DNA from 2 places in the Aminobacter sp. GW821-FHT11F06 genome. Region 2 is predicted to be linked to the other one. Evidence: predicted binding sites of a transcription regulator. Region 2 holds the regulator's gene; the other holds the start of a gene.
What was found. Region 2 encodes LexA, which represses DNA repair genes until DNA is damaged. Its sites were predicted from a motif close to TGTTCNNNNTGTGTTCNG; they were not measured.

Region 1 (15,871 bases), on a different contig from region 2:
TTTAGCAGCCATCAGCATCCTCCCCCGGAAGACCGGAATGCCATGTAAGCAGCCGGTAACATTTCGCCAGTCACGAAGATAAGCGCAAAGCAATCGCAAATCCAAGCGGTTTGTGCACTGCAAGAAGGCAAGCCGGCCCAGCGCCGGCAAAAAAATGCTGCGCAGCATTGCTGCACTGCGGCTGCAGCATCGGCCATCAGGCGATTTTCCGGTTTGACTCGGGTCCTGGAACGGGCAAGAAAAGTCATGAGCGCCAACGTCTTCGACGCGCAACAAACATTCGTCTCACGAAGTCTGGAGAGAAACATGTCCGCCTCGTCCTCCATCGTCGTCGCCAGCGCCGCCCGCACGCCGGTCGGCTCTTTCAATGGCGCCTTCGCCAACACGCCGGCACATGAACTGGGCGCCATCGCCGTCCGCGAAGTGTTGGCCCGCGCCGGCGTCGATCCCAAGGAAGTCGACGAGGTCATCCTCGGCCAGATCCTTACCGCCGGTGCCGGACAGAACCCGGCCCGCCAAGCCGCGATGGCCGCCGGCGTTCCGCAGGAGGCGACCGCCTGGGGTCTCAACCAGCTTTGCGGCTCGGGCCTGCGCACCATCGCCATTGGCATGCAGCAGATCGCCATGGGCGACGCCAAGATCATCGTCGCCGGCGGCCAGGAATCGATGTCTATGGCCCCGCACTGCCAGCATCTGCGCGGTGGCGTGAAGATGGGCGACTTCAAGATGATCGACACGATGATCAAGGACGGCCTGACCGACGCCTTTTACGGCTACCACATGGGCAACACCGCAGAGAACGTCGCGCGCCAGTGGCAGCTGACCCGCGACGAGCAGGACCAGTTCGCTGTCGCCTCGCAAAACAAGGCCGAGGCCGCGCAGAAGGCCGGCCGCTTCGCTGACGAAATCGTGTCCGTCACCATCAAGGGGCGCAAGGGCGACACCATCGTCGACCAGGACGAATATATCCGCCATGGCGCAACCCTCGACTCGCTCGCCAAGCTGAAGCCGGCCTTCGACAAGGAAGGCACAGTCACCGCAGGCAACGCGTCGGGCATCAATGACGGCGCTGCCGCTGTCGTTTTGATGACCGAAGCCGAGGCCGTGCGCCGTGGCCTCACCCCGCTCGTGCGCATCGTTTCGTGGGCGACTGCGGGTGTTGATCCTCAGATCATGGGCACCGGCCCGATCCCGGCTTCGCGCAAGGCGCTCGAAAAGGCCGGCTGGTCGGTCGGCGATCTCGATCTCGTCGAGGCCAACGAGGCATTCGCCGCACAAGCTTGCGCGGTCAACAAGGACATGGGCTGGGATCCTTCGATCGTCAACGTCAATGGCGGGGCGATTGCCATTGGCCATCCGGTCGGCGCTTCGGGCGCGCGTGTCTTTAACACGCTGGTCTACGAGATGCGCCGACGCAGCGCCAAAAAGGGTCTCGCGACCCTATGCATCGGCGGCGGCATGGGCGTCGCGATGTGTGTCGAGGCGATGTAAATCGAAAAGAAAAAAGGGCGGCCAATGTGCCGCCCTTTTTGTCACTAAAAGCCTGTCGCAAGGGCAATCCATCAAGCAGCAGAAAAGGGGAAACGCATGAGCAAGGTTGCACTCGTCACCGGCGGATCACGCGGCATTGGTGCTGCGATTTCGATCGCGCTGAAGAACGCAGGCTATTCGGTTGCCGCCAACTATGCCGGCAACGACGAAGCGGCGCAGAAGTTCAAGGCCGAGACGGGCATCCCGGTCTACAAATGGTCGGTCGCCGACTACGACGCCTGCGAAGCCGGCATCAAGCAGGTCGAGGCCGACCTCGGCCCGGTTGCGGTACTGGTCAACAATGCCGGCATCACCCGCGACTCGATGTTCCACAAGATGACGCGCGAACAGTGGAAGGAGGTCATCGACACCAATCTGCACGGTGTCTTCAACATGACCCACCCGCTGTGGAGCGGGATGCGCGACCGCAAGTTCGGCCGCGTCGTCACCATCTCCTCGATCAACGGCCAGAAAGGCCAGGCCGGCCAGGTCAATTATTCGGCGTCCAAGGCCGGTGATATCGGCTTCACCAAGGCGCTTGCCCAGGAGGGCGCGCGCGCGGGCATCACCGTCAACGTCATCTGCCCCGGCTATATCGGCACCGACATGGTCATGGCCGTGCCGGAAAAGGTGCGCGAGGCGATCATCGCCCAGATCCCGGTCGGCCGGCTCGGCGAGCCGGAGGAGATCGCGCGCTGCGTGGTGTTCCTGGCATCCGAGGAGTCGGGCTTCATCACCGGTGCCACGCTGACCGCAAATGGCGGGCAGTATTTCGCTGGGTAGCTAACGGCTGCCGACCCCCAAATAGAAAACGGCGCCGCAAGGCGCCGTTTCCACGTCTGATGTCGGGAAGGCTCAGTCCTTTTCGAACATCGTCTTGTGGACGATTCCGGCAAGTGCCGCGCCGACAATTGGTGCGACCCAAAACAGCCACAGCTGCTGCAAAGCGACACCGCCGACAAACAGCGCCGGGCCGGTCGAGCGGGCCGGATTGACCGAGGTGTTGGTCACCGGGATCGAGATCAGGTGGATCAGGGTCAGAGCGAGGCCGATGGCCAGGGGCGCGAAGCCAACAGGCACGCGGCCATGGGTCGAGCCCAGGATGATCATCAGGAACAGGAAGGTCAGTACGATCTCGATGATCAGTGCCGAGGTGAGGCCGAACTTGCCGGGCGAAGCATCGCCGTAGCCATTGGTTGCGAAGCCGCCGATGCCGGCAAAGTCAGCCTTGCCGCTGACAATGAGGTAAAGCAGCGTCGATGCGAGGATCGCACCGACCAGCTGGGCGATGACATATGGCATCAGGTTCTTGGCTTCAAAGCGCCCGGCCACCATCAACCCGACCGAGACCGCCGGGTTGAAGTGACCACCGGAGATGCCGCCGACCGCGTAAGCCATGGTCAGGACAGTGAGGCCGAATGCCAGTGCTACACCGGCAAAGCCGATACCAAGTTCGGGAAAGGCGGCAGCAAGCACGGCACTGCCGCAACCGCCGAAAACGAGCCAGAATGTGCCGAGAAACTCGGCCAATAGACGTTTGGTCACGATATTCCCTCCAATGCGCGCCTGCGTGGTGCGCCGCATTTTCCGAGGGCCCCGCCTGGGCAACCCCCGCCGCGCAGACTCAACGTGCGGATGGAGACATGGCTCGGCGCCGCGCGCAACGGGTGTGCCTCCCCCAAGGGAATGCAATCACAGATATTTTGGCTGAGCTATCGCTGTGCCGGTATGGCACGTAAAGGTTAATGCGCCAGCGGCCGGCTGTGCATAAGCCTGTGCATGGTAAGTGGACAATCGGTGGAGATGTGGGCTCGGGCACAACATCTAGCGGTGAACAAATCAGGAAACTTATCCTATCAGTGATTCGTAGCCTGTTCGTTCCGCATTTGGTTCAAATCTTAACCAAATCTCCGTCGGTGCCACCCATTCGGTTAACCCGCCGGTAGGAAAGATCAACAAAATCATTATTTTGCGCTGAGGTAGCCGAAGCGTTCCGGCGCTTTGCCGGCAAAAGTTAACGGCAACGCGCTAAAGCATGAAACGGGCCACTTTAGAGAATCTGCATGTGGTGCGGCTTGCCGGTCCGAAATCAATATGTTGGGGTGAACAAAACCTGAATCAGCCGGAGTCAGTGATTCGTCGCTGATTCGTTCCAGACTCGTTCCAACTCTTAAATCTGGAACATTCCGCTTTCGCTTCGGCCTACAAATCCCTATGTGTCCAGTCGTCGCGACAGGCGGCGCAACGCCGGTTTGGACCGGCGCCGAGGGCGGTTTCTTAGAATGAATGTCCACTCCAAGCCAAACGACCCGCTGATCCTGTCAGGCCGCGATGTCACAGCGGTTCTGGGTCCGACCAATACCGGCAAGACCCATCTCGCCATCGAGCGCATGGTGGCACACGAAAGTGGCATCATCGGCCTGCCGCTCAGGCTGCTCGCGCGCGAGGTCTATGGCAGGGTTTGCGAAAAGGTCGGCGCCCACAAGGTGGCGCTGGTCACCGGCGAGGAGAAGATCCTGCCGGCGGGCGCGAAATATTCCGTCTGCACCGTCGAAGCGATGCCGCGCCAGACCGACGCCGCCTTTGTCGCCATCGACGAGGTGCAGCTCGCCGGCGATCTCGAGCGCGGCCATATCTTCACCGACCGCATCCTGCATCTGCGCGGCCGGCAGGAAACGCTGCTGCTTGGCGCCGCAACCATGCACGGCATCCTGCAGCGCCTGTTGAAGGGCGTTTCGGTGGTCACCCGACCACGCCTGTCGCATCTCGCTTATGCCGGCTCGAAGAAGCTGACGCGTCTGCCGCGCCGTTCGGCCATCGTGGCTTTCTCCGCCGATGAGGTCTACGGCATCGCCGAGCTGATAAGGCGCCAGCAGGGCGGTGCTGCGGTGGTGCTCGGCGCGCTCAGCCCGCGCACCCGCAATGCCCAGGTCGAACTCTACCAATCGGGCGACGTCGACTATCTGATCGCCACCGACGCCATCGGCATGGGGCTCAATCTCGACGTCGACCATGTTGCCTTTGCCCAGAACCGGAAGTTCGACGGCTACCAGTATCGCCAGCTGACCGCCGCCGAGCTTGGCCAGATCGCCGGCCGCGCCGGCCGCCATCTGCGCGATGGTACCTTCGGCGTCACCGGCCAGGTCGACCCGTTCGACGAGGAGCTGATCGAAAAGATCGAGGGGCATGATTTCGAGCCGGTGAAGGTGCTGCAGTGGCGCACCGCTTCCTTCGACTTCGCCAGCCTCGATGCGCTCAAGCGCTCGCTCGACACCGTGGCGCCCGTCGAGGGCCTGACGCGTGCGCTGCCGGCGGTCGATGCCCAGGCACTCGAACATCTTTCGCGCGACGAAAACATCCGCTCGCTTGCCACCAATCGCGAGCGGGTTGCCCTGTTGTGGGAAGCCTGCGCGCTGCCGGATTATCGCCGGATTGCGCCCGCCCAGCACGCCGACCTCATCGCCTCGATGTATGACGATCTCGCCCGGCGCGGTCACGTCGACGAGAATTACATGGCCGAGCAGGTACGCCGCGCCGATTCCACCGAAGGCGACATCGACACGCTTTCACACCGGATCGCCCAGATCAGAACCTGGACTTTTGTCTCAAATCGCCCTGGCTGGCTTGCCGATCAGGCACACTGGCAAGAAAAAACGCGCGACATCGAAGACAGATTGTCGGATGCGCTGCATGAGCGGTTGACGAAACGCTTTGTAGACCGCAGGACTTCCGTCCTCATGCGCCGCCTTAGAGAAAACACCATGCTTGAAGCCGAAATCAGCCCGTCCGGAACCGTCCTCGTCGAGGGCCACCATGTCGGTGAACTGCAAGGGTTCCGTTTCACCGCCGACCAGAGTGCTGGCGGAGAAGACGCCAAGGCAGTGCGCACGGCAGCCCAAAAGGCGCTCGCCACCGAATTCGATTCGCGCGCCGAGCGTTTTTCGGCGTCGCCCAATGGCGACATCGCACTTGGCTCCGACGGCGTGCTGCGCTGGATCGGCGCGCCGATCGGCACGCTGGTCGAAGGCGAAGACGCGCTCAAGCCGCGTGTTATCCTGCTCGCCGACGAGCAGCTGACGGGGCCGGCCCGCGACAAGGTCGCGGCGCGTGCCGAACGTTTTGTCAATTTCCAGGTCGAGTCGCTGCTCAAGCCGCTGGTCGATCTCAAGGCCGCCGAGCAGCTTTCCGGCATCGGCCGAGGCATCGCTTTCCAGCTGGTCGAGAATTTCGGCCTGCTCAACCGCCGCGACATCACCGAGGAGGTGAAGTCGCTCGACCAGGAAGGCCGTGCGGCCCTGCGCCGGCTCGGCGTGCGCTTCGGCGCCTATCATGTCTTCGTGCCCGCGCTGATCAAACCGGCTCCGGCAGGCTTGGTGACACTGCTGTGGGCAATCAAGAACGACGGCAAGGACAAGCCGGGCTTTGGCGATGTCGTGCACGCGCTTGCCGCTGGCCGCACCTCCGTCGTCATCGACCCGACCTTCGACAAGACCTTCTACAAGCTCGCCGGCTTCCGCAATCTCGGCCGTCGTGCCGTGCGCGTCGACATCCTGGAGCGTCTTGCCGACCTCATCCGCCCGGCACTTGCCTGGAAGCAGGGCACGGGCGCGCGTCCCGACGGTGCCTATGACGGCAGCTCGTTTATCGTCACGCCGCAGATGATGTCGATCCTCGGCGCCACTGGCGACGACATGGAAGAGATCCTCAAGGGCCTTGGCTATCGCGCCGAACCGAAGCCCGCCGTCGAGGTCAAGGAAAAGCTCGAAACGATCGACACCATCGCCCGCGAAGCCGTAGCTCGAGCACTTGCTGCAAAGGCGGCCGCAGCCGCTGCCAGCAGCGAAGAGGCATCCGCCGAACCCTCCGTCGAGACGGCCGAAACCCCTGAGCAGGCGCCTGCCGACAACGCCGAACAGGCGTCCGAGATCGAACAGGCCGAGCAGGCACCAGAGGCGATTGCCGAGCAGGTCGAACCTGCGGCCGAAGTTGCAGCCGAGGCGGTCGTCGAGGCCGAGCCTGAAGCTGCGTCCAAGCCGGAAGTGGCAACGGTTGTCGCTGAAGCTCCCGCTGCCGAAGCAGCTCCGGTGGAAGCCGCAGCAGCAGAAGCTTCCGAGGCTGCGGAAGAGCCCAAGCCGATCTTGCTGTGGCGCCAGGGCCGCTTCGAACAGCGTCCGCGTCATCGCCAGGACAACCGTCCGCGTGGCGGCCAGCGTGAGCCGCGTGCCGCGGGTGCCCCTGGCGCTCCCGCCGTTCGTCAGGGCGAAGCCAATCGCAGCCGTGAAGGTGGCGAAGGCGGTCGTGAAAACGGCCGTCCGCGCTTTGATCGCAAGCCCGGTGGCAAGCCGCAGGGCGAGGGCGGTCGTCCCGAAAGCCGTGGCCGTGGCGAGCGTCCGCAGGGCGAAAAGCATGGCGGTGATCGCGGCGGCTTCAAGGGCAAGCCTGCCTTCCAGCCAAAGCCGCGCGAAGAGCGTCCGGTGCGCATCGATCCCGATTCGCCCTTCGCCAAGCTCGCCGCGCTGCGCGACCAGCTCAAGAAGTAAACGCCTTGGCCGGCGAGGGAAGACAGCGCATCGACAAGTGGCTGTTCTTTTCGCGCGCGGTCAAGTCGCGCTCGCTGGGCGCCAAGCTCGCCCAGTCAGGCGGGGTCAGGAGCAACGGCCAGAAGCTTGGCCAGGCCTCCGACATCATCAAGACAGGCGATGTCCTGACCATCACGCTCGACCGCCGCATCCTGATCTACAAGGTGCTGCTGCCGGGCGAGCGGCGCGGGCCGGCCGAAGAAGCGCGCAAGCTCTACGAGGATATATCGCCTGTTCCCACGCCCAAGGACCAGGCACCGCCCGACGCCCGGCCACCGCTGCGCGAGGCTGGAAGCGGCCGTCCGACAAAAAAAGAACGGCGCGCCACCGACCGTCTTCGCGATGAGTGACGCAAAGGCTTTGGAGCCGCAGCGATCAAGTTGAGAATTACGTTCCGCCAACTGCCTTCTGCGCGGAATGGCCGCCCTTGCAACAGGTCTTTAAAGGGGCTACCTCACCGACAAAGATACAAAAATACGGGAAGTCCCGGAGCCTGCCATGACCTATGTCGTCACCGACAACTGCATCAAATGCAAATACATGGATTGCATCGAGGTTTGTCCGGTCGACTGCTTCTATGAAGGCGAAAATATGCTCGTCATTCATCCCGACGAGTGCATCGACTGCGGCGTGTGCGAGCCGGAATGCCCGGCCGACGCGATCAAGCCCGACACCGAGCCGGGCCTCGACAAATGGCTGCAGATCAACACCGAATATGCCGACAAATGGCCCAATATCACGGCCAAGAAGGATGCGCCTGCCGACGCCAAGGAATTTGATGGCATCGAAGGCAAGTTCGAGAAGTTCTTTTCGCCGGAGCCTGGCGAAGGCAACTGAGACCTGCACCGCCCCGGAGCATGATCCCCAAAGGTGGGAACCGGTTTTCGGAAAAGATCATGCTCCAGCAGGAATATAGAGCCGCATTGCGATTCAGTCGGAATGGTACAGGCGCCAAAGGCGGTAGATCGTACGATTGAGTGCCGCGCTCGACTCTTGACGCGGCAACATCTTCGCGTATCCACCAAAATCTTGATTCTTCCGACTTTTTGTGTTAGGGCTAGATCAACATGCCGATGACACAACGTCGATCTATGGCGCGAAGCCTAAATCACTGAAAGGTGACAACCCCAATTCGGACCAGAGTAATCTGGGCCCGGAGGCCGCTGCTTTAGCGGTTTACCGGTCCAAGCTCTCCGGCTGGGGGGTCGAACGTCGTGCGGCACAAGGTCGCGTTTTGCGACTATCCCGATTAACTGGCCTCGGCGGGCCGGTGTCACAAGAAGGAGTTCAGGGCGTATGGCAACTTCCATCCCGCAGAAGAAATCCGCAGGGCGTCACGGTTTCAAGACCGGTGAGTTTATCGTCTACCCGGCGCATGGGGTCGGCCAGATCATATCCATCGACGAGCAGGAAGTGGCGGGACACAAGCTTGAGCTGTTCGTGATCGACTTCCAGAAGGACAAGATGCGCCTCAAGGTGCCGGTCGCCAAGGCGACCACCATTGGCATGCGCAAGCTTTCCGAGACCGACTATGTCGAGCGTGCGTTGAAGGTCGTGCAGGGCCGCGCCCGCGTCAAGCGCACCATGTGGTCGCGCCGCGCGCAGGAATATGATGCGAAGATCAATTCCGGCGACCTGATCTCGATTGCGGAAGTCGTGCGCGACCTCTACCGCGCCGACAATCAGCCGGAGCAGTCCTATTCCGAGCGCCAGCTTTATGAAGCAGCGCTCGATCGCATGGCGCGCGAGTTGGCAGCCGTCAACCGCTTGTCGGAGACCGAGGCCGTTCGTCTCATCGAGACCAACCTCAACAAGGGTCCGAAGCGCGGCGCCAAGGCCGACAATGAGGAAGCCGAAGCAGAGCAGGAAGTAGCAGCCTGATCTGGCTCTCCACTGAGATTACGAAAAACCCGGTCATTGGCCGGGTTTTTTGTTTGTCGAGTAAAGCGCTGTGCATCCGCATAGACGTGACGCATTTCCCAAATCACAATGTTTCGTTCATGCTGCAGCTTGTGCCTGGATGAGATGCAGGCACGTCTGGATCCTCATCACAGTTGCTCGATTACGGCATGGATCCCCGGGTCTGCGCAGTTCGCTTCGCTCCTGCTTGCCCGAGGATGACGAAGGGATGTTGGCTTGCTGCTAATCTCCAAGATTAGCGCTTGGCAGAAAACTCCTGACGACTGGCGGGACATTGACGCTTCTTGCCAATCTCTGACGTGGGCGATTGGCAGCGAGCCTCAATTCCTTCGTCATCCTCGGGCGGAGCAGGAGCGAAGCGACGCGCGAAGTCCCGGGGATCCATGCCGTGATGGTCGGACATCGTGACAGTCCAGAACGATGAAGACATGAGTGAGCGGGTTTCTTCTCCCCGCATAAAGCGGGGAGAAGGTGTTGGCAGGCGAGGTGCGGCCCAGGCGTTTCCTACCCCTCGCCACCTTGCCCATGTTGATGCGTGATGGTCGCGATGAAGCGCTTGGTGCGCTGATGGGTCGGGTTTCCGAAGACCTCGCTCGCCGGGCCTTTTTCGACGACCATGCCTGCCTCGAGGAAAACCACCTCATGGGCTATCTTGGACGCCAGGCGCAGATCGTGCGTGGCGATCACCATGGTTGTGCCCTCGCGCGCGAGCTGGCCGAGCACGTCGACCACTTCCTGTGCGAGTTCGGGGTCGAGCGCCGACGTTGGCTCGTCGCACAAAAGCACTTTGGGCTGCGGCGCCAGCGCGCGTGCAATCGCCACGCGCTGCTGTTGGCCGCCTGACAGCGTCGCCGGCCAGGCGTCGACCTTGTGCGCCATGCCGACCTTTTCGAGCAGAGCCAGCGCACGCTTCCGTGCCTTGGCCTCCGGCCACTTCAGCACGGTGACCAGGCCTTCCATGACGTTTTCAATCGCCGTTCGATGCGGAAACAGCTGGAAATTCTGGAACACCATGCCGGTCTGGCGACGCAGCTGCTGGATCGCTTTGGTTGGAACCTTGATGTCCGGGCTGAACTCAAGCGTGTCGTCGCCGATGCGCACTGTGCCCGACGTCGGGATCTCCAGCAGGTTGATGCAGCGCAAAAGCGTGCTCTTGCCGCCGCCCGAGGGACCGACAAGGGCGGTCACGCTGCCTTCCCTGATGTCGACCGAAACGTCCTTCAGAACCTCGTTGTCGCCAAAGCGCTTGATGATGTGGGAAAGCCCGATCATGTCCGCGCCTCCAGGAAGCCGCCATAGCGGTTGAGGCGCTTTTCGAGCCTGACCTGCAGCGACGACAGCACCGAGCTCATCGCCAGATAGAGTATGGCGGCCTCGACATACAGGATCAGCGGCTCATAGGTCGTGGCGACGATGCGCTGGGCTGCCTGAAACATCTCCGGTACGGTGATGGCGGCGGCAAGCGAGGTGTCCTTGACCAGCGAGATGAAGGTATTGGACAGCGGCGGCACCGCTACGCGTGCCGCTTGCGGCAGGATGGTCCGGCGCATCGCCTGCGACCATCTCATGCCGATCGAATAGGCCGCTTCCCATTGCCCCTTGGCCACCGAGCTGATGGCTGCGCGGATGATCTCCGAGGAATAGGCGCCGACATTGAGGGTGAAGCCGATCAGCGCGGCGGGGAAGGCGTCGAGCACGATGCCGACGCTTGGCAGGCCGTAGAAGATCAAGAACAGCTGCACCAGAAGCGGCGTGCCACGAATGATCCAGACATAGAAGCGCACGATCGCCGACAGCCACCACGGGCCAAACAGGCGGGCGAGCGCTGCACCCAGCCCGACAGTCAGGCCGAAGGCGAAGGAGAGAAGTGTCAGCGGCGCGGTGAAGACGAGCGCTGCCCACAACAGGGGCCCGAGCGACTCCAGCATCAATTGCAGCCAATTTGGCAAGATGAATGCTCCCTCCCATAACAAACTTGCCCGGAAAATCGCAGATTTTCCGGGCAAGTTCATGGGAAAAATGAAAGGTGGAAAAATGAGCGCCTTTCAGGCGGCGGCCGGGTCGCCCGCCGCCTGGCAAACGATCTGGTTACTGCGAGACATCGGCGCCGAAATAGGCCTCGGAAATCTTCTTGTAGGTGCCGTCGGCCTTGATCTCCGCCAGCGCCTTGTTGATCGCCTCGACGAGCTCGGGCTCGCCCTTGCGCACGATGATGCCGGAGAAATCGGCCTTGGCCTCTTCTGCGACGATCTTCACGTCGGCATCGGGCTTGTGCTTCTTGAAGTCGAAGAAAGACAGGGAGTCGTTGATGGTGGCGTCGGCGCGGCCGTTCAGCACCAGCTGGATCGACTGGTCGAAGCCGTCGGTGCCGACGAGTTCAGCGCCGTTGGCCTCGGCGATCTTGCCGAAATTGCTGGTCAGCGACTGGGCCGACTTCTTGCCCTTGAGATCCGCGAAACCCTTGATGTCTGCGTTCTTGCCGCTGACGATCAGAACCGCCTTCGAAGCGATGTAGGGCTCGGAGAAGTCGTATTTCGCCTTACGCGCCTCGGTGATGCCGACCTGGTTGATGACAGCGTCATAGCGTTTGGCGTCGATGCCGGCGATCAGGCCGTCCCACTTGCCTTCGAGGAACTCGGCCTTGACGCCGAGGCGCTTGGCGACCTCGCGGCCGATCTCGACGTCGAAGCCGACCAGCGCGCCCGAGGCGTCGTGATAGGTGAAGGGCGCATAGGTGCCTTCGGTGCCAATCTTGAACACGCCGGCAGCCTTGATCTGATTAAGGTTCTCGCCGGCATGGCCAGCGCCCACGGCTGCGATCTGGAGCGTTGCGGCAACGGCCAGCGATTTCAACCAGTTCATTTGATGTGATCCCGAATTTGAGCCGGCCAAAGGGCCGGGCGCGTTGTGTTTGGGTGCAATCTGTCAGAAGCGGACCTTGAAGATAAGGAATGAAATTTCAACTATGGGATCATACTAGAAATTGAATCTACGAAAAGAGGGCAAGCCCAGTCCGGGGAACATTCGCCAGAATGCCGCGTTGATAGCCTTGCGGGGCAGCGCCGCTGAGCGCGTCCGGCTTGCTCACGAGACAGGGGCGAAGCATGTATATGGACCGGGCAGGCTTGGCTGGCGAGCAGATGATGCTGAGGGCAGCGTCGCGCGCACCTTATCTCGAACGCGGCGAAGAACTCGAACTGGCGATCCGCTGGAAAGAACAGCACGACCAGGACGCGCTCAACCGCATCACCACGGCGCATATGCGCCTGGTCATCGCCATGGCGGTCAAGTTCAGACGCTACGGCCTGCCGATAGGCGACCTCATCCAGGAAGGGCATGTCGGCCTGCTGGAAGCCGCGGCCCGTTTCGACCCGCAGCGCGAAGTGCGCTTTTCGACCTACGCCACCTGGTGGATCCGGGCATCGATGCAGGACTACATCCTGCGCAACTGGTCGATCGTCAGGGGCGGCACCAGTTCGGCGCAGAAGTCGCTGTTCTTCAATCTGCGCCGCATGCGCGCCCGCCTCGCTCAAGGCGGCGGCCCGCTCGGCAACACGTCGGCATATCAGGAAATCTCGGTGGCGCTTGGCGTGTCGGAAGCCGATGTCGCGATGATGGACATGCGCCTGTCCGTGCCCGACACCTCGCTCAACGCACCGCTCAGCGATGACGGCGATTCCGGAGAACGGATGGACTTGCTGGTGTCCGACGATCCCTTGCCCGACGAACTCGTCGGCGAAGCGATCGACATCGAGCGGCGTTCGGGCTGGCTGCATGACGCGCTCGGCGTTCTCAACGCACGCGAGCTCCAGATCATCGAGGAACGCCGGCTGACGGAAGAAGGTGCTACGCTCGAGCAGCTCGGCACCTCGCTTGGCATCTCCAAGGAACGGGTGCGCCAGATCGAGACTCGGGCGATGGAGAAGTTGAAATCCGCGCTGGTGCGGCAGAACTCGGCGTTCCTGCCCGCCTGACCCACTACCTGTCGGTGACGATCTTGACCTTGTCGCCAGCCGACACTGTTGCGCCCGGTGCCATCGCGTTCAGCACCCTGAACAGATCGAGCTTGCGGTCGACGCCGATCATGCCGGCGGCGAGCGATCCCATCGTCTGGCCCGGCTGGACAGTGACGACGCGGATGCGCAGCGGCTTGAGTGCTGCCTTCTCCGCAGCCGTCATCACGTGGAAGCTGGAGCTGACCGAACGGGCGACCGTTTCGAGCGTGGTGCTGGCGGTCGGCGCTGCCGTCAGCAGGCGGTAGACCTGCGCGCCATTGCGGATCACCACGATGTCGAATTGCCAGCCCTCGGCACTGGCGCGCGCGAAGGCGGCCTCGTTGCCGTTGATCGTTTCGGCGCGCACGCTTGCCGGATCGAGCCCTGCCACCCAGCCGCTCTTGACATAGTCGGACAATGACAGCTTGGCGTCGATGGTCACGCCGTCAAAACGGATGGCGGTATTGTCTGGGCCTGTCGCGGTGACGGCGGCGGCGGTGTTGTCGATGATGAAGCCCTGCGGCACCGAAAACGAGATGCCGAGCTTCGGATGCAGGAAGGTCGTGCCGCGGACATAACCTTCATCAGGCGTGTCGCCGAACAACAACCCATCAATGCCGGCGAGGAACGAGTCGCGGTCGCGGCTGCCGATACCCGGCGCGCCGAACTGGCGGGCGTGGCGCTGGGCAAGGTCGATGCGCTGCGGCGCATTGGGGTGGCTGGCCAGGAAGTCGAGGCTGGCGTCGGTGGCACCGCTGACCGCGCGCAGGTCGGCGTAGGCGGCCATCGACTGCAGGAAGCGGCCGGCGGCAAACGGGTCATAACCGGCCTGGCCGCTCATCTTGATGCCGATGCCGTCAGCCTCCAGTTCCTGATTGCGCGAGAATTGGGCGAGCCTGAGCTTGCCGCGGATCAGCGCTGCCTTGGCCGTCGGGCTTTCGCCGAGCACGTCGGTGACGACCTTGGTCGCCAGCACTTCCTCGGCTTCCTTTTGCTGGCGCTGGATACCGTGATTGGCGGTGACGTGGCCCATCTCGTGCGAGATGACGGCGGCCAACTCGGCCGAATCATTGGCCAGCGCCAGAAGCCCGCGCGTGACGTAGAGATAGCCGCCGGGCAGCGCGAAGGCGTTGACGTTGGGCGAATTGAGGATGGTGATACGGTAGGTCTGGTTCGGGTTGCTCGATACCGTGGTCAGGCTGCCGACCACCTTGGCGACCATGCGCTCCAGCTTGGGATCGGAATACTCGCCGCCATAGGTCGCCAGGATGCGCGGATGCTGGGCTTTGGCGATCTCGGCGAGCTTGTCGTTGCGGGTGACGTTGTCGACCGTCACCGGATTGTTGGACGGCTGGAACCCGGATTCGCGAACGTCGGATGTGTTGAGCATCTGGCAACCGGAGACGAACGCCGACAGCGCGACAGCGATGGCTAGTCGCGTGTAGCGGGGCGTTTTCGTCTCGATCAGTCCGTCGCGGCAGGTGGGCAGAGCTCGCGTCCTTTCAAATTCCTTCGGCGGCAGGCGAAGCAGATACCGGCCCGCGTCCCAGGACGTAGCCAGACTCAGCTTGCCAACACAATAAGGCCATTACCGCCAATATGGCGATTTGGCTGTAAATTATGTCCGCTTCCGGGCAACTCGGCGTGATCGTGGCATCACCGTTCACTGCCGATATAGTGTCTGAACGCCTCAGGTCCAGAATTGGTAAAGAAATCCGCAGTCTTTCCTGTTGCGGAAACCGTCCCGGACTCGACGAAAACCATGTTTTCGGCGAGTTTTCGCGCGTCTTCGGGTTGGTGTGTCACGAAAAGCACGGTCATGCGGCGTTCTGCTTGGACGCTTGCTAAAAGGTCGAGCATATCGTCGCGCAACGCTGGTCCAAGCGAGGCAAAGGGTTCATCCAAAAGGAGAATCGGCCGATCGCGCACCAGCACGCGTGCCAGCGCCACGCGTTGGCGTTCACCGCCCGAGAGTTCGCGGGGCAGGCGGTTCTCCATGCCGGCGAGGCCGACGCGCGCGAGTGCTGTGGCGATATCCCGCTGGTCTGTCGCGCTCAGCCGCAGCGCGGGCGAACGTCCGAGGCCGACATTCTTGGCAACGTCGAGATGGGCGAACAGATTGTTTTCCTGAAACACCATCGACACCGGCCGCTCGGCCGGCGGGGTCGCGGTCACATCCGCGCCGCCGATCAGCACGCGGCCTTCTCGCGGCGTTTCGAAGCCGGCAACGAGGTTGAGCAGCGTCGACTTGCCGGCACCGCTCGGCCCCATGATCGCGGTGATCTCGCCGGGCGCGAAGGTGACGTCGAAGCGCACCATGGTGTCGCTGTAGCTGAACACCACCTGGTCGAGGCGCACCGCCACATTTGTCGAGGTCATTTCGCGGTCTCTTTCCCCAGGCGGTCGGCGAGCATCATCAAGGCGAGGCACAACAGCCCGAGCATCAGTGCCAGCCCCGCCGCGTCGTCGGTGCGGTAGCTGCCCATGCGGGCGAGCAGAAGATAAGGCAAGGTCTGCACCGCGTCGCTGCCGAACAGGGCAATGACGCCGAGATCGCCAAGCGACAGGGCCATGGCAAAAGCGAAGGCGGTGGCAAGCGGGCGGCGCAGCACCGGCCAGTCGATCAGCCGCAACCTGCTCCAGCCTGATATGCCAAGCTGGGCGCACAGCCTTTCGTGGCGCTCGCTCGCCGCATCGTAGGCCGGACGGACAGCGCGCACGGCAAAAGGCATCGCCATCACCGCATTGACGGTGACGACCATGAATGGGGCGAGGGCAAACACATCGACCGATTGCCGCACCAGCACGAACCAGCCGGCGCCGATGACGATCGGCGGCACCACCAGG
Region 2 (15,871 bases):
ATGCTGTAGAGCAACGCGACATAGGTGGTCATGACTGTGGCATGACCTCGGCAGGTCTGCGCGCCAACGGTTTCACGTCGGCGCGCATGACAATCAGACGAGCCTGCTCTGTTCGACGGCAGCCTCGATGAAGCTGGCGAAAAGCGGATGCGGGTCAAGCGGACGGCTCTTCAGTTCCGGATGGTATTGCACGCCGATGAACCAGGGATGGTCGGGATATTCGACCGTTTCAGGCAGCACACCGTCGGGCGACATGCCGGCAAACACCAGGCCGCAGGCTTCGAGCCGCTCCTTGTAGTCGATATTGACCTCGTAGCGGTGACGGTGACGCTCGGAGATATCGGTATCGCCATAAATCTCGGCGATTTTCGAACCTTCCGAAAGCTTCGCTTCATAGGCGCCCAGGCGCATCGTGCCGCCGAGATCGCCGGCTGCCCGGCGCTTCTCCAGCATGTTGCCCTTGAGCCATTCGGTCATCAGGCCAACGACCGGCTCCTTGGTGGCGCCGAACTCGGTTGACGAGGCATTGTCGATGCCGGCGAGCGAACGCGCGGCTTCGATGCAGGCCATCTGCATGCCAAAGCAGATGCCGAAATACGGCACCTTGCGTTCGCGGGCGAACTTTGCCGCCAGGATCTTGCCTTCCGAGCCGCGCTCGCCGAAACCGCCCGGCACCAGGATGCCATGGACCTTTTCGAGGAACGGTGCCGGGTCTTCCTTCTCGAAGACCTCGCTCTCGATCCAGTCGAGCTTGACCTTGACGTTGTTGGCCAGGCCGCCATGCGACAGCGCTTCGATCAGCGACTTGTAGGCATCCTTGAGGCCGGTGTATTTGCCGACCACGGCGATTGTGACTTCGCCTTCGGGATTGTGGATGAGCTGCGAGACATTCTGCCAGGCATCGAGGCGCGGCTTGGGCGCCGGATCGATGCCGAACGCTGCCAGCACTTCCGAATCGAGGCCTTCCTTATGGTAGGCCAGCGGCACGTCGTAGATGTGGCCGACGTCGAGCGCCTGGATAACGGCCGATTCGCGGACATTGCAGAACAGCGACAGCTTGCGGCGCTCTTCCTTGGGGATGTTGCGGTCGGCGCGAACCAGGAGAATGTCCGGTGCGATGCCGATCGAGCGCAGTTCCTTGACCGAATGCTGGGTCGGCTTGGTCTTCAGTTCGCCAGCCGTTGGGATGTAGGGCATCAGCGTCAGGTGGACGTAGACCGCATTGTTGCGCGGCAGATCGTTGCCAAGCTGACGAATCGCTTCGAGGAACGGCATCGCCTCGATGTCGCCGACAGTGCCGCCGATCTCGCACAGCACGAAGTCGAACTCGTCATTGCCGTCGAGGATGAAGTTCTTGATCTCGTCGGTGACGTGCGGAATGACCTGCACGGTCGCGCCGAGATAGTCGCCGCGCCGCTCACGCTCGATGATGTTCTTGTAGATGCGGCCGGTGGTGATGTTGTCGCTCTGGTTCGCGGAACGCCCGGTGAAGCGTTCGTAGTGACCGAGATCGAGATCGGTTTCCGCTCCGTCGTCGGTCACGAACACCTCACCATGCTGGTAAGGCGACATCGTTCCGGGATCGACGTTGAGATACGGATCGAGTTTACGGATGCGCACGCGATATCCGCGTGCTTGCAAGAGAGCCCCAAGGGCCGCTGCGGCTATGCCTTTTCCAAGGGAAGAGACCACGCCGCCGGTAATGAAAACATATCGCGCCATGGGATTCATCGCTTAACGCGGCCAAATCGATTCCGCCAGAGAAAAATCCGCCGCGTCGGACTTTTCCCTATGTGGCTGTTCATTGTTGCTGCCGGTAGACCGCGCAAACAAAAAGGCCGGCGTGACCGCCGGCCAACTTCGAGCGTTATGGAAACGCCTTACATGACGATGACTTCAGAGCCCATCTTCACGCGATTGTAGAGGTCCATGACATGGTCATTGACCATCCGGAAGCAACCGTTCGAAGAATTCGTGCCGATCGTCTGCGGCTGATTGGTACCATGGATACGGATATGGGTATCCTTGTTGCCCTGGTAAAGGTAGATGGCGCGCGCGCCGAGCGGATTTTCCGGCCCGCCGTTCATGCCGTCCTTGTAGCGGCCGTATTTCTTGGGCTCGCGCTCCTGCATGTCCTTGGTCGGAATCCAGCGCGGCCATTCCTGCTTGTCGCCAATTGTCGCCTTGCCCTTGAATTCCAGCCCCTCGCGACCGACAGCAATCGCATAGCGACGGGCGGTCGACGATGATTCGACCAGATAGAGATAGCGCTTGCCGGTATCGACGACGATCTGGCCACGCTCGTAGCCCGAGAACGTCACTTCCTGCGGCTCGTAATCGGACTTCACCTTGAACTGCTTGTTGGCCTGCTTGGCCTGTAGCACGGCGTCGAGCGCACGCGTCTGCGGCAGCATCGACTGCTGCGGCGCAATGCTGCTGCCACCGAAGATGCCGGCGAGCAGACCGGTCTTCTGTGGCCGCGCCGGGTTTTCGCTGCGCAGTTCGCCATTGTTGCCGGTCGAGGCAACTGCGACCGCGTCGGGCGTCAAGGGTGCAACCGGCTGCATCAGCTCGATCGGCTGAACAGGCTTGCGCACAGCAGGTGCGACCTCCGCAACCTGGGTGGTCGCCTTTTCAGTCTTCTTCAGACGGGCGAGTTCACGGGCCTTGTCGGCCTTTTCCTTGGCTGCTGCCCGCATCGCCATCTTCTTGGCTTCGAGCATCTTGAGCCGGGCGAGTTCCTTGTCGGCCGTGATCTTGGCTTCGAGGTCCTTGATTCGCGACAGGTCCTCGTCGGTCGGCTTCTTCTTTTTCTTGAGAATCTTGAGTTCGGCAGTGTCGCTCTTGGCGGCGATCAAAACGATGTTGCTTGCGGCCCCGGGCTGCGGCGCCGCAGCCATGCCGGCCGAGGTGGCAGCAAAGGCTGTCGAGCTCATGAGAGAGGCACAAAGACCAGCAAGAAGAATGCGGCGGAGCTGCATGGCGAAGGATCCCGAACGTTCAACGCAAATTTTCGCGCGACAACGCACGGTGCCCCCAAAGGCTCCCCCGCCGATATGCCGCAACCCAGCTATTATCGATTAGCCGGAGACGCCTCAAGGGAGGCACCACCGGCGAATTGATCGAATTGTTGTGATCTACGCAGCATTTGCCGCAACTGTGTTCAAACAACAACAGGTTGCGGCAAGAGCTTAGGACTTAGTTAGGAACTTGCGGTGCTGCCGGGGCCGTCGTGCCGCCTGCGGCAGGCTGTTCGGTGCCCGATGCTGCCGGTGCAGCAGCAGGTGCAGGCTGCGTGGTGCTCGGGGCAGCAGGTGCCGTGGCACCAGGTGCGGGCGCTGCCGGAGCGGTCGAACCGCCGAGCTGGTCGAGAACGCCCTTGCCAGTCGTGCCGCCTTGGGTGGTCGGCGCGCGATTGAGGATGTCGGTTTCCTTCGCACCATAACGAGCGACGATGGACAGCGTCAGCGACGTGACGAAGAACACGGTCGCCAGGATGGCTGTCGCACGAGTCAGGGCGTTGGCCGCGCCGCGCGCGGTCATGAAGCCCGAACCGCCACCGATGCCAAGGCCACCGCCTTCAGAGCGCTGCAGGAGCACAACGCCAACAAGGGCGAGCACGACCATCAAGTGAATGACGATGAGGACGGTTTCCATTGCGCTTCCTGGGATCTTTCCTGACGGGGACTTGCCGCGCGCCGAAGCGCCCGGTCTTCCGGAGGCGGCTCAATACAATGCTTTCTAGGCATTTCCAAGCCCGCCGGCCGAATATGGGATGACACGCTGTCTTTGCAACGGTCAGGCGTGCTGAAATCAGAGCTTGCGATAGGCTTCTGCAATGCCAAGAAAGTCGGCAGCCTTGAGACTTGCGCCGCCGACGAGCGCGCCATCGACATTGGCGATCGCCAACAATTCATTGGCGTTCGATGGCTTGACCGAGCCACCGTAGAGAATGCGCATCTTGCCGGCCGCTGCACCCAGCTTCTCCGCCAGACGGGCGCGGATATGCGCATGCGCTTCGGCCACGTCGGCGACTGTCGGCGTCAAGCCGGTGCCGATTGCCCATACAGGCTCATAGGCAATGATCGCGTTGGCAGGTGTAGCAGTGCCCGGCACCGAGCCTTCGATCTGACGCGACAGCACCGAGAGCGTCGCCCCGCTCTCGCGTTCGGCAAGCGTCTCGCCGATACAGATGACGGCCACCAGCCCTGCCCGCCATGCGCCTTCAGCCTTGGCACGAACCACGGCATCGGTTTCACCATGATCGGTGCGGCGTTCGGAATGCCCGACAATGACATGGCTGGCGCCGGCGTCCTTGAGCATTTCCGCCGAGATGTCGCCGGTGTGGGCGCCGCTTTCCTTGGCGTGACAATCCTGCCCGCCGGCCTTGACCGGTGAGCGGTGCAGGATTTCAGCGGCACGCGAAAGAAGCGTCGCTGGAACACACAAAAGCGCTTCAGTCTCGGCGTCGAGGCCGCCCATGAAACCGCCGGCGATGTTGCGCAATTCGTTGAGCGAGGCGCTGGTGCCGTTCATTTTCCAGTTGCCTGCAACGAGTGGGCGGATTCCTGGCGTCATGTGATCTTCCCTCGAAATCGATATTCGCTAGGGCAACCTCACTACCAAAAACAAACCACAAAGCAATCGACAGTGGCCTTGAAGGGCGCTATTGCGCTTCGTTCATGCAGGCGCATGCGAAAATGCGCGTATACGGGATCTGATACATGCTCGAATCGATGCGAAGTGCTGCGGGAACCTGGGTTGCTAAGCTGCTGCTTCTGCTACTCGTCGTCAGCTTCGCGATCTGGGGCATCTCAGGACGCATGCTGAACCAGTTCAGTGGCGACAAGGTGGTGACCGCCGGCGGCACGTCCGTTTCAGGCGTCGAATACCGCCTCGCCTATGACCGTCAGCTCAACGTCATGTCGCAGCAGTTTGGCCAGCGCCTGACCCGCGACCAGGCAAACGCGCTTGGTATCGACAATCAGGTGCTGTCGCAGCTGGTCGCAGGTGCCGTGCTCGACGAGCAGGCACGCAAGCTCGGCCTTGGCCTGTCCAAGGACCGCTTGGCACAGCTGACCTGGGACGATCCCACCTTCCGCGGCCCCGATGGCCAGTTCGACCGCCAGGCCTTCGAATACATCCTGCGCCAGATCGGCATGCGGCCTGAGGATTACCTCAAGAACCGCGCCCAGGTTGCCGTCCGCCAGCAGATCGTCGAAGCCGTTTCCGATGGCCTTGAGGCACCTGATACGTTCCTGCGGGCTGTCGCGCTTTATCGTGGCGAAGACCGCACCATCGACTATTTGCCGCTGCCCAAGTCGCTGGTCGAGCCGATCGCGGCTCCGAGCGACGAGGTGCTCAAGGCCTGGTTCGAGGAAAACAAGAAGAACTACGCCGCGCCGGAATTCCGCAAGCTGAGCTACGTCAAGCTCGAGCCGGAAGACATCATGGACGTCGCTTCGATCACCGACGAGCAGGTTCGCCAGGACTACGACAAGAACAAGTCGCATTTCACCACCGCTGAGACGCGCAAGATCGACCAGTTGGTAATCGGCAACGCCGATGCGGCCAAGGCGGCTTCCGATGCGATCAAGGGCGGAGCTGCCTTCGACAAGGTCGTCGCCGACCAGGGCAAGACCGCAGCCGACGTGGCGCTCGGCACGCTGACCAAGGAGCAGATCGCCGACAAGGCTGTCGCAGATGCGGCTTTTGCGCTGCAGGCAAACCAGGTCAGCGACGTGATCCAGGGTTCTTTCGGCTCGGTGCTCGTCCGTGTCAGCGAGATCACGCCCGAGACGGTGAAGACGTTCGATGAGGTCAAGGACCAGATCCGCAAGGAGCTCGCCCTTGCCGAAGCCAACCGCATCCTGCTCGACGTGCATGATTCCTACGAGGACGCTCGCGCCGGCGGCGACTCGATGCAGGCCGCCGCAGACAAGTTGAAGCTCAAGGTGGTGACGATCGACGCGATCGACCGGGCCGGCCAGAATGCCGACGGCACCGTTATCAACACGCTGCCGGATTCGCGTAACCTGATCCAGGCGACCTTCGAGGCCGAAGCCGGTATTGAAAACCCGCCACTCAACGTCGGCACCAACGGCTTCGTGTTCTATGAAGTCGACGGCATCACGCCGGCCCGCGACCGCACGCTCGATGAAGTGCGCGAAAAGGTTGTGGCGGACTGGACCGCGGCTGAAGCGACAAAGCGCCTCAACGACAAGGCGAACGAGCTTGAAAAGCGCCTCAAGGACGGCACCGCGCTGGACGTGATCGCTGGCGAACTGAAGCTTGAAAAGCAGACCAAGCGCGGGCTCAAGCGCGAAACCGACGACGCCGATTTCGGCCGCGAGGGTGCGGCTGCGATGTTTGCGATGGGCCAGGGTGGCACCGGCATCGTTGCTGCCCCCACCGGCGATGCGCAGATCCTGTTCAAGGTCGCTGAGGTGTTCGAGCCGGCTGGTGTGGACAAGAGTGCTGTGCCCGAGGACGCGCAGAAGACATTTGCCTCGGGCATGTCGGACGACCTGCTCGACCAGATCGTGGCTCAGCTTCAAGGCGAGTATCAGGTCACCATCAACCGGGATGCAGTCACCCGGGCACTTGCGGTGGGAACGCCATGAGCGCACTCAAACCGCATATCGCCAAGGTCGCTTCGGGCGCGCCCCTTACCTTCGATGAGGCGCGCGAGGCTTTCGACATCATCATGTCGGGCGAAGCGACGCCCGGCCAGATCGGCGGTTTCCTGATGGCGCTGCGCGTGCGCGGCGAGACAGTCAGTGAAATCTCAGGCGCAGTCGCCACCATGCGCGACAAGATGCTTCGCGTCGAAGCGCCCGCGGACGCCATCGATATCGTTGGCACCGGCGGTGATGGCTCGCACAGCGTCAACATCTCGACCGCATCGGCCTTCGTGATTGCGGGCGCCGGCGTGCCGGTTGCCAAGCATGGCAATCGCGGCCTGTCGTCGCTGACGGGCGCTGCCGACGTGCTGACAGCGCTCGGTGTGAACATCGACCTGTCGCCCGAAGCGATCGGCCGCTGCATCCACCAGGCCGGCATCGGCTTCATGTTCGCGCCGGCGCATCATCCGGCGATGAAACATGTCGGAGCGACCCGCGTCGAACTCGGCACCCGCACCATCTTCAACCTGCTTGGTCCGCTCTCCAATCCAGCCGGCGTCAACCGCCAGCTTGTCGGTGTGTTTTCGCCCGAGTGGGTCGAGCCGGTGGCCGAAACGTTGAAGGAGCTTGGCGCTCGGCACGTCTGGGTCGTTCATGGCGATGGCTATGACGAGATCACCACCACCGGCGAGACCCATGTCGCGGCCCTGAAAGACGGTGCCATCCACAGCTTCACGCTGACGCCCGAACAGGTTGGCCTTGCCAGACACACGCGCGAAGAGCTGCGCGGCGGCGATTCGGCCTACAATGCGGCGGCCCTGCGCGGCGTGCTCGAAGGCGCCAAGGGTGCCTACCGTGATACGGTGCTGATGAATGCCGGTGCCGGTCTCGTCGTCGCCGACAAGGTCGCAACCATCGGCGAAGGCGTGGCACTTGCCGCAGACGCAATCGACAGCGGGCGCGCGCTTGCGGTGCTCGACCGCCTGATCGGCGTTTCGAACGGATAAAGACATGGCCGACATCCTGCGCCGCATCGAAGCCTACAAGCGCGACGAGATCGCAGCCGCCAAGGCATTGCTGCCACTCTCCGAGGTCAAGGCACGGGCGCGCGATGCATCCAAGCCGCGCGGCTTTCTTGCCGCACTCGAAGCCAAGCGCTTAGACAATCGTTTTGGTCTGATCGCCGAGATCAAGAAGGCCAGCCCGTCCAAGGGCCTGATCCGTCCCGATTTCGACCCGCCGGCACTTGCCCGGGCCTATGCCGAAGGTGGAGCGGCCTGCCTGTCGGTGCTGACCGACACGCCGTCATTCCAGGGTGCTCCGGAGTTCCTGACCGCCGCGCGCGACGCCTGCGCCCTGCCCGCTCTGCGCAAGGATTTCATGTTCGAGCCTTACCAGGTGCACGAAGCTCGCGCCTGGGGTGCGGACGCCATCCTGATCATCATGGCGAGCCTCAGCGACGACGACACCAAGCGGCTTGAGGACACGGCCTTCGAGCATGGCATGGACGTGCTCGTTGAGGTGCACGACGAAGAAGAGACCGAGCGCGCGCTAAAACTGTCTTCGCGCCTGCTCGGCATCAACAACCGCAACCTGCGCACCTTCGAGGTCAGCCTCGACACTTCCGAGCGGCTGGCGCCGATGGTGCCGGCAGACCGGCTGCTGGTCGGCGAAAGCGGCATCTTCACCCACGCCGATTGCCTGCGGCTGGAAAAATCCGGCATTGGCAGCTTCCTCGTCGGCGAAAGCCTGATGCGTCAGGCCGACGTTGCCGCCGCGACCCGCGCGCTTCTCGACGGCGCAGCCGTTGCGAGCGTCTGACATGGCAAGCACCCTCACCCATATCGGTGCCTCTGGCGAAGCCAACATGGTCGATGTCGGCGACAAGGCCGAGACCACGCGCACCGCGATCGCCGAAGGCGTTGTCATCATGCGCGCTGAAACCCTGGCGCTGATCCTTTCGGGCAACGCCAAAAAGGGCGACGTGCTTGGCACCGCGCGCATCGCCGGCATCATGGCCGCCAAGCGCACGCACGAACTCGTGCCGCTTTGCCACCCGATCCTGTTGACCAAGGTGTCGGTCGAGATCGAGCCCGACGATGCCCTGCCCGGTCTTCGCGTGACAGCGCTTGCGCGCGTCACTGGCAAGACCGGCGTCGAGATGGAGGCGCTGACCGCCGCGTCGGTCGCCTGTCTCACCATCTACGACATGGCCAAGGCTGCCGACCGCGCCATGGTGATTTCCGGCATCCGGCTGGTCGAAAAGACCGGCGGCAAGTCGGGCGACTACAAGGCGGCCGAATAGATGGCGCTGCTGCCCGTAGCCGAGGCTCTGGAACGCCTGCTTGATGGCGCCGAACCCAGCGGCACAGAGACGGTCGGCCTCAACGAGGCCTCAGGACGCGTGCTTGCAAGCCCCTTGCATGCCCTGCGCACCCAGCCTCCCTTCAATGCCTCCGCCATGGACGGTTATGCCGTTCGCGCAGCCGACATCGCGTCCCTGCCAGCACGGCTGAAGGTCATTGGCACAGCACCTGCGGGAAAACAGTTCACCGGGACGGTTATGCAAGGCGAGAGCGTGCGCATCTTCACCGGCGCACCTGTGCCGGGCGGTGCGGACACCGTCGTCATTCAGGAGAACGTCCGCGACCTCGGCAATGGCGAAATCGACGTGCTGGAACCAGCGATACTTGGGCGCAATATCCGCGCCAAGGGCCTCGATTTCAAACAGGGCGATCTGATTCTCGACGCTAGCCGCGTGCTTGATCCGGCGGCGCTGTCGCTGATCGCGGCCGCCAATCACCCCGAAATGCCAGTGGTTCGCGCGCCGCTGGTTGCCATCATCGCCACCGGCGACGAACTGCTTCCGCCCGGCAGCAACCCGGGTCCTGACCAGATCATCGCCTCCAATGCCTATGGTGTCGCCGCGATAGCCCAATCGGTTGGCGCACGTGTGCTCGATCTCGGCATCGCAGCCGACCGTAAGGATGCGATCTCAGCCCTCGTCGCCAAGGCGCTCGATGCCCAGGCCGACGTCATCGTGACGCTCGGCGGGGCCTCAGTCGGCGACCATGATCTGGTCCATGGTGTTTTGACCGGGCTCGGCATGGATCTCGATTTCTGGAAGATCGCCATGCGCCCCGGCAAGCCGCTGATGTTCGGCCGCCTTGGCAAGACGCGTTGCATCGGCCTGCCCGGCAATCCGGTCGCCAGCCTGATTTGCGCGCACATTTTCCTGAAACCGCTGCTGGCAAAGCTTGGTGGGCGGCCCTATGCGCCCGACATCCGCAAAGGCGTCCTCGACACTGCGATGGCTGCCAACGACCTGCGCCAGGATTTCGTTCGCGCCATTGCGCGCGAGACGGCAGACGGCCTCATCGTTACGCCATACACGATCCAGGACTCGTCAATGCTCCGCACGCTCGCGGACGCCAACTGCGCCATCATGCGCGAGCCCTTCGCACCGGCCGCCGAATCTGGCAGTGCGTGCCGCGTGATGATGCTGCGCTGAACGAAGCAGCCACTTTCCTTCACCAGATATAAACAGTTGCAGAACACAACTGGAACAGATAGTGTTTGTTCTGGGTTTGTTTTTCTTCTGATTCCTCCGGGGGTGGCGATGCTGACGCGCAAACAACACGAGCTTTTGCTGTTCATCCACTCGCGATTGAAAGAGACGGGCATCCCGCCATCCTTCGACGAAATGAAAGAGGCGCTCGACCTCGCCTCCAAATCCGGCATCCATCGCCTGATCACAGCACTTGAAGAGCGTGGCTTCATCCGACGCCTGCCCAACCGGGCACGCGCGCTTGAAGTGCTGCGCATGCCCGATTCGATCGCGCCTGGCCTCAACGCGGCGCGGAAGTTTTCACCCAGCGTCATCGAGGGCAGCCTTGGCCGTCGGCCCGAGCCATCGCGCTCGATGTCAGCTGGCAATGACGACGACGCTGGTTCGGCCGTCACCATTCCGGTGATGGGGCGTATCGCCGCCGGCGTGCCGATCGACGCGATCCAGCACAAGACCCATTCCATTGTCGTTCCGCCTGACATGATCATGGGCGGCGAGCATTACGCGCTCGAGGTCAAGGGTGACTCGATGATCGAAGCTGGCATCTTTGATGGCGATACTGTCGTCATCCGCAGCTCGACCACCGCCAATCCCGGCGAGATCATCGTCGCGCTTGTCGATGACGAGGAAGCGACCCTCAAGCGCTTCCGCCGCAAAGGCGCCTCGATCGCGCTGGAAGCCGCCAATCCAGCCTATGAGACCCGCATCTTCGGGCCTGACAGGGTCAAGGTCCAAGGCAAGCTCGTCGGGCTGATCCGCCGCTATTGATTTTTACACAAGCCGGGCGCGCTGCTGAGCTCGGCCTTTCGTGCTGTCGTTCGGGCTGCCTGAACGGAATGCCGGCTATTTGACCCGGTCGAACCGCGCGTGCGATTGTGGCCATTTGAAAAGACCGGGATCGAACATCATGAATTTGGTTGTTGCTGAAGCACTGAGGTGGTGTTTCAGCAGTTCGGCGCACCCGGAGCAGATTTAGGCCGAACTCATGTGAGGCTTCGACCCCTCGTTATTTCGCTATGGAAACATACAGAAAGAATCTTTTGTCCTCGGCTATTGTTTTAACCGAGCTCCCGAAATGGGTGAGAAATGCATCTTGATCGCGTTTTGGCACAAGCACGCCATCGCCTGGGGTAAGCCATGCTGATACGTCAGCAGGTGTTTTCAGCTGTGTAATTTTACCTTGCCTATAGAACTCGGCCGAAAAGCTGCGTGCATCCAGAATGGCCAAACGGCCTGTATCTGGAAATGCAGCAATCAGGTCGACCTCAGTGGGGATTGCTGAGCGGGCCCAGCCGAACAAGGAAGCTGCGGTAATGCCTAAAAAAACCACCAACACTTCCGCCACTCCGAGCTTCAGCCAAAATGTTCGCGAGAGGTCGGTCCTGGTCCACAAAATGACAGCTAGCAGTGCTGCGGCTGGCAACCCTGGCAGCACATATGCCAGGAGGATGTTTGCTGCCAGAGTGAAAAACACCAGCGGCGTTACGGCGAACAAAAACAGATACAGATGAAGTCCGCCGCTTTCAGGTATGCCCTTCCGTAGCCGCCAGATCAAAACAGGCAACAGCAGGCTCCAAGGTAGAGTGGCCGCAACCCAATATAGCCAGATCGTGCCCTTCGGGTGCGCGCGCCCCGCGCCGTAAAGGTCTCCGGTCCAGCCGGGTTGCAGAAAGCGCTGGATGTGCTCACCGATCAGGAAATAGTGAAGAAATCCGGGCGTGGCAATTTCCGCCGCCACATACCATGGTATCACCAGCACGGCGACCAAGGCGCTCCCGCCAACCCATGGCAGGCGGCCAAGATCTTTCCAGCCACCGCGCCATATCATCCACGCCATGATTGGCGTTAGCGAAAGAACCACGGCTACAGGACCCTTGGCCAACAGCCCAATGGCAAGCCCCAAAAAGAACAGCCAGCCCCAGCGACGGCTTTTTTCCATGCCGCCGTGAAAGCCAGCCATGCATGCAACGACGCCAAGCGTTAAGACCATGTCGGTCATAACGAAGGCTGAGGCGACAAAAAACAGCCCTGTGCTGGCGGTGACCAATACCGCTGCCGCTGCCGTTCGACGATCGGTCAATGTGCACGCCCATCGATGCAGAATTACCAAGGTGGCGATGGCTGCCAGCAAAATTCCCAGTCGCGCAGCAAACGGCGTTGCACCAAACACGGCTATTCCCGCTGCCGACAACCATGTGTGCAATGGCGGCTTGGCCCAGAATGGCACGCCATAGTCAAACTGTGGCGTGATCCAATTGCCGGTTTCAACCATTTTCCGGGCGATTTCGGCATAGCGCGCTTCGGTTGGATCGGTTAGCGGTACCCAGGCCATTGCCAGCAGCCGCACGATGAGCAACGAGAGCAGGCCCCAGAAAATAGCACGGCTCTTGGTCATGATATTGCGCTTTCAGTCAAGATCCTGGCCTCAACGGCACGGCTTTCTGGGGCGTGGCCGGTGCATTGCATCATATCGGTGGCATCGCCCGGATGCAGCATGATCAGACAATCCGATTTCGCAGCCGACAACAGGCGCGGAAGCCATAGCTGAACATTGGCTGGGTCATTGAGACGGAGAAAGCCTGAAAAATCGCTGTTTACCTGGAGCTTGGCCTTGGTGAAGAACATGCGCGCTCGCACCGCCATCGCCATGACCGCCAATCCTTTGACGCCACCTGACCGAAGATTGCGCCATCGGTCTGCCCATGTGGCGGGCAACGGCACGCGCACCCATGTCTGCGGTCCGTATGGCAAGAGCGTGACAAGCGGTGCAATTTCCGGGAAGCAATGGCAATGCTGGTGGCCATCGTAATAATCGGGCAGGCTACCAAAGAGCGCAACGAACGCTTTGGTCTGCCGGTTGAGCGAAACGGCAACCTCAACCGGCAAGGCAATGCCCGGCAGCATCAGTTTGGCCAGAGGCCAGACTGGCTCCCGCTTCGAAAAGCCGTGCGTCAGGTTCAGATGCAGTCCGACCTGCGCACCTGCATCTCTTAGCGCTCGCAGACGGGCTATATCGCCGGGCTCAATCGCATCATTGACCATGACTGATGTGCCATCGAGCCGCCCCGCCGCCAATAGCGACAAGATTACCCGGTCATGCCCGCGACCCAGCCCGAAGTCATCCGCGATCCGCATCAGTTTTTCCCTTGAAGCTGATGTCTTCCGCCAGAATATAAGGCGGGCGCTTCTTGGCCTCTAAGACGGATTTTCCGACATATTCGCCCAACAGACCTAAAAAAATCATCTGGACGCCCCCAAAGAACGCGACGAGCGTCAAAACCGACGTAATTCCTGTCGGAATTGCAGGGAAAAAGAAATGCTGAAGCACGATGTAAATACCATACGCTGCGCTCAGCATTGCAATGATGCTTCCCGCCATTCCCATCAAACGGAGCGGTGTCGTTGTAAAGCTTGTCATGGCATCAAATGTCATCGACAACAGGCGGACCGGGCTAAAACTGCTATTGCCGCGGACGCGCGGTGGCGGCTCAAGGGCGATGCCGGTTTGGCGAAAGCCAATCCAGCCATACAGCCCCTTCATAAACCGATCACTCTCGGGAAGGCTGCGCAGCGCATTCATGAACCGTTGGTTGATCAAGCGAAAATCACCCGCACCCGGCGGAATTTCAAATCGGTTACCGCGATTGATGACCCAAAAAAACAAATGCGAAAGGGTCGCCTTCATCACCCCTTCAGACGCGCGACGATTGGCTTTGTAAGCGTAAACACTATCCATGCCTTCAGTGAGCCAGATACGCACGAAATCGGGAAGCATTTCAGGCGGATGCTGGAGGTCTGCATCCATCAGAATGGCAGCATCGGCGTAATAAGCTGCATCTATTCCTGCGGAAAGTGCTGCCTCTTTACCGAAATTGCGCGAAAACTGGAGAAGACGAACAGGACGCGCGCCAAAATCGTAAGCCTTCAACAGGGCAAAGCTGTCATCACTGCTACCATCGTCAATAAAGATATAGTCGACATTGAGCGCAAACTCTGTCGAGATACTGCGTGCAATTGAATTCAGCCGATCAAGGAGATCGGGCAATCCCTCAGCTTCGTTGTAGATGGGAATAATAATGCAGAGTGTTTTTGCAGTCATGGCGTCTTCTTTGCAAAAATTACTGTCGATGAGATCGCAAAATTAATAATCGCCGCAAGTGCTATCGCAACAAATAGCGCTGCAGCCAATGGAATGCCTGCATATAAAGTCACCTTCAAAATCACCACTCGCAGAGCATATATCAAACAACTCCAGACCATGAATAATACGTATCCGCGAATGGGATTACGCTTTGTGCCATGGAAGGTGATCCGATCATGGAAAAAAAATACTACCGATGCACTGAAAAACATCGCCACGGCCAAAGCGTATCCCGGATCCAAACCTATCCAGCTTGTTGCAGCCAGCGTTACGACATAATCGATTGCGGCTCCTATGCTGGAGCCGCTAGCAAATAGAGAGATACGTTTCAGCATTGAGGCAAACCAATGGCACTCTGGCCGTGAAATTGATGCTGGGGGCCCATGTCGGTGCAATGGCGCGGGACACTTCAATCATTGAGGCGACTTCCGATGAAGGACAGCGTTTCAGCCGCGAATAAATGCAGGTCGCACGTTTCTCAACCAATAAATCATCACGCCGCGCCCGCCACAACGGGCATGCCATTCTGTCATCATATTCTTGTCCAGGTACCAAACTTTTCGAAACTTGAGACACAAGCTATGGCCACGTCTCCCCAGATCGCTGCGAATAGCAGGTGCCGCATTGCCAGCCTTGCATATAGCCGCAATCCGCTTGAGACCAGTATTTGTGCCATGTCCATAAAGACACTGGATCAACCGATGATCCGTATGTTCCTGTGAAAGCGCGCCGCGCGATGCCGGCAACAACCTTCGCTCCGTTCCGGCCTGTCTGATGTTGCTCGGCCTTGGCTGATTGTCTGGCTATTTGGCCGGAATTGCGGCCTCCGGTGCTTTCGGGCGCTTGTTTTCTCGCTTGTAGGGCGGTAGGCCCCTCGCCTCGCGAGAGAATTCGCGCTGCGTATGCCACGGACGATATGGCTCGGCCACGGCGTGACGAATTTTGATTTTTTGATCCTTGTTGCCCGATGCTGGCGTCAGGAATATCGCCGCACTTCCAAGGCGCGCGAGTTCGCGGCTGGTGAGCACGGTTGCAGTTGAACCAAGGCAGATGTCCTTTGCGGTGGCGTCTGTCAAAACGATGAGGTCAGCGCTTGCGCATGCGCGCCTGGCGGCAACTGCGTGCTCGGCGTGCGCAATCACTCCGACAAACGCGTGTTGAACCAGACAAAGGCCATCGCTGCAGACAAAGGCAGCTTGCTTGTCAGTGCCGCTTGGACTGCTGGAGGTGCCCAGGCCCTTCGGATTTTTCAAGCCATCGGAGCCTATGCGCATAGGCCCGACAAACTCCTCGGTTGCCAAAGCCCGCTTCCAGTTATCGACCGTGAACTCGTTTGGTCGGGCGCGATTGACGGCAAGCTTTTTGTCCCCGGTCGGTACGCCCACCAGACGGCCATCTTCGGAGATGAGAACGACAGGTGTTTCGGTTTCCACCAGCGCCAAAATGCCGAGAGCGGCAAATGGCAAGGCTGCGACCCGCAACCAGGTCGTGGCGACCGATGCGATGACCAGTGCGGCGGTGACGAAGACAACCGCATGC

Region 1: the regulator LexA is predicted to act here: its motif matches at 3,679-3,696, upstream of AC1RTB_RS16860 (helicase-related protein).

Annotation. Positions count from the first base shown of each region.
Region 1 covers NZ_JBXARL010000006.1:264,478-280,348, reverse strand. Annotated here, with positions in the region: gene phaR (polyhydroxyalkanoate synthesis repressor PhaR) at 1-12, opposite strand, end outside; gene AC1RTB_RS16875 (acetyl-CoA C-acetyltransferase) at 307-1,491, shown strand; gene AC1RTB_RS16870 (beta-ketoacyl-ACP reductase) at 1,588-2,313, shown strand; gene aqpZ (aquaporin Z) at 2,386-3,075, opposite strand; gene AC1RTB_RS16860 (helicase-related protein) at 3,813-7,070, shown strand; gene AC1RTB_RS16855 (RNA-binding S4 domain-containing protein) at 7,076-7,459, shown strand; gene fdxA (ferredoxin FdxA) at 7,608-7,946, shown strand; gene AC1RTB_RS16845 (CarD family transcriptional regulator) at 8,406-8,990, shown strand; gene AC1RTB_RS16840 (amino acid ABC transporter ATP-binding protein) at 9,534-10,301, opposite strand; gene AC1RTB_RS16835 (amino acid ABC transporter permease) at 10,298-10,978, opposite strand; gene AC1RTB_RS16830 (amino acid ABC transporter substrate-binding protein) at 11,118-11,891, opposite strand; gene AC1RTB_RS16825 (RNA polymerase factor sigma-32) at 12,134-13,003, shown strand; gene AC1RTB_RS16820 (M48 family metalloprotease) at 13,008-14,414, opposite strand; gene thiQ (thiamine ABC transporter ATP-binding protein) at 14,681-15,403, opposite strand; gene thiP (thiamine/thiamine pyrophosphate ABC transporter permease) at 15,400-15,871, opposite strand, start outside.
Region 2 covers NZ_JBXARL010000001.1:114,196-130,066, forward strand. Annotated here, with positions in the region: gene AC1RTB_RS00555 (DUF1697 domain-containing protein) at 1-32, opposite strand, end outside; gene pyrG (CTP synthase) at 94-1,731, opposite strand; gene AC1RTB_RS00565 (L,D-transpeptidase) at 1,881-2,936, opposite strand; gene secG (preprotein translocase subunit SecG) at 3,199-3,657, opposite strand; gene tpiA (triose-phosphate isomerase) at 3,814-4,578, opposite strand; gene AC1RTB_RS00580 (SurA N-terminal domain-containing protein) at 4,725-6,623, shown strand; gene trpD (anthranilate phosphoribosyltransferase) at 6,620-7,630, shown strand; gene trpC (indole-3-glycerol phosphate synthase TrpC) at 7,635-8,444, shown strand; gene moaC (cyclic pyranopterin monophosphate synthase MoaC) at 8,446-8,928, shown strand; gene AC1RTB_RS00600 (molybdopterin molybdotransferase MoeA) at 8,929-10,134, shown strand; gene lexA (transcriptional repressor LexA) at 10,243-10,959, shown strand; gene AC1RTB_RS00610 (phospholipid carrier-dependent glycosyltransferase) at 11,198-12,586, opposite strand; gene AC1RTB_RS00615 (ChbG/HpnK family deacetylase) at 12,583-13,326, opposite strand; gene AC1RTB_RS00620 (glycosyltransferase family 2 protein) at 13,310-14,290, opposite strand; gene AC1RTB_RS00625 (GtrA family protein) at 14,287-14,667, opposite strand; partial or broken gene AC1RTB_RS00630 (Tn3 family transposase) at 14,664-15,072, opposite strand; gene AC1RTB_RS00635 (ComEC/Rec2 family competence protein) at 15,136-15,871, opposite strand, start outside.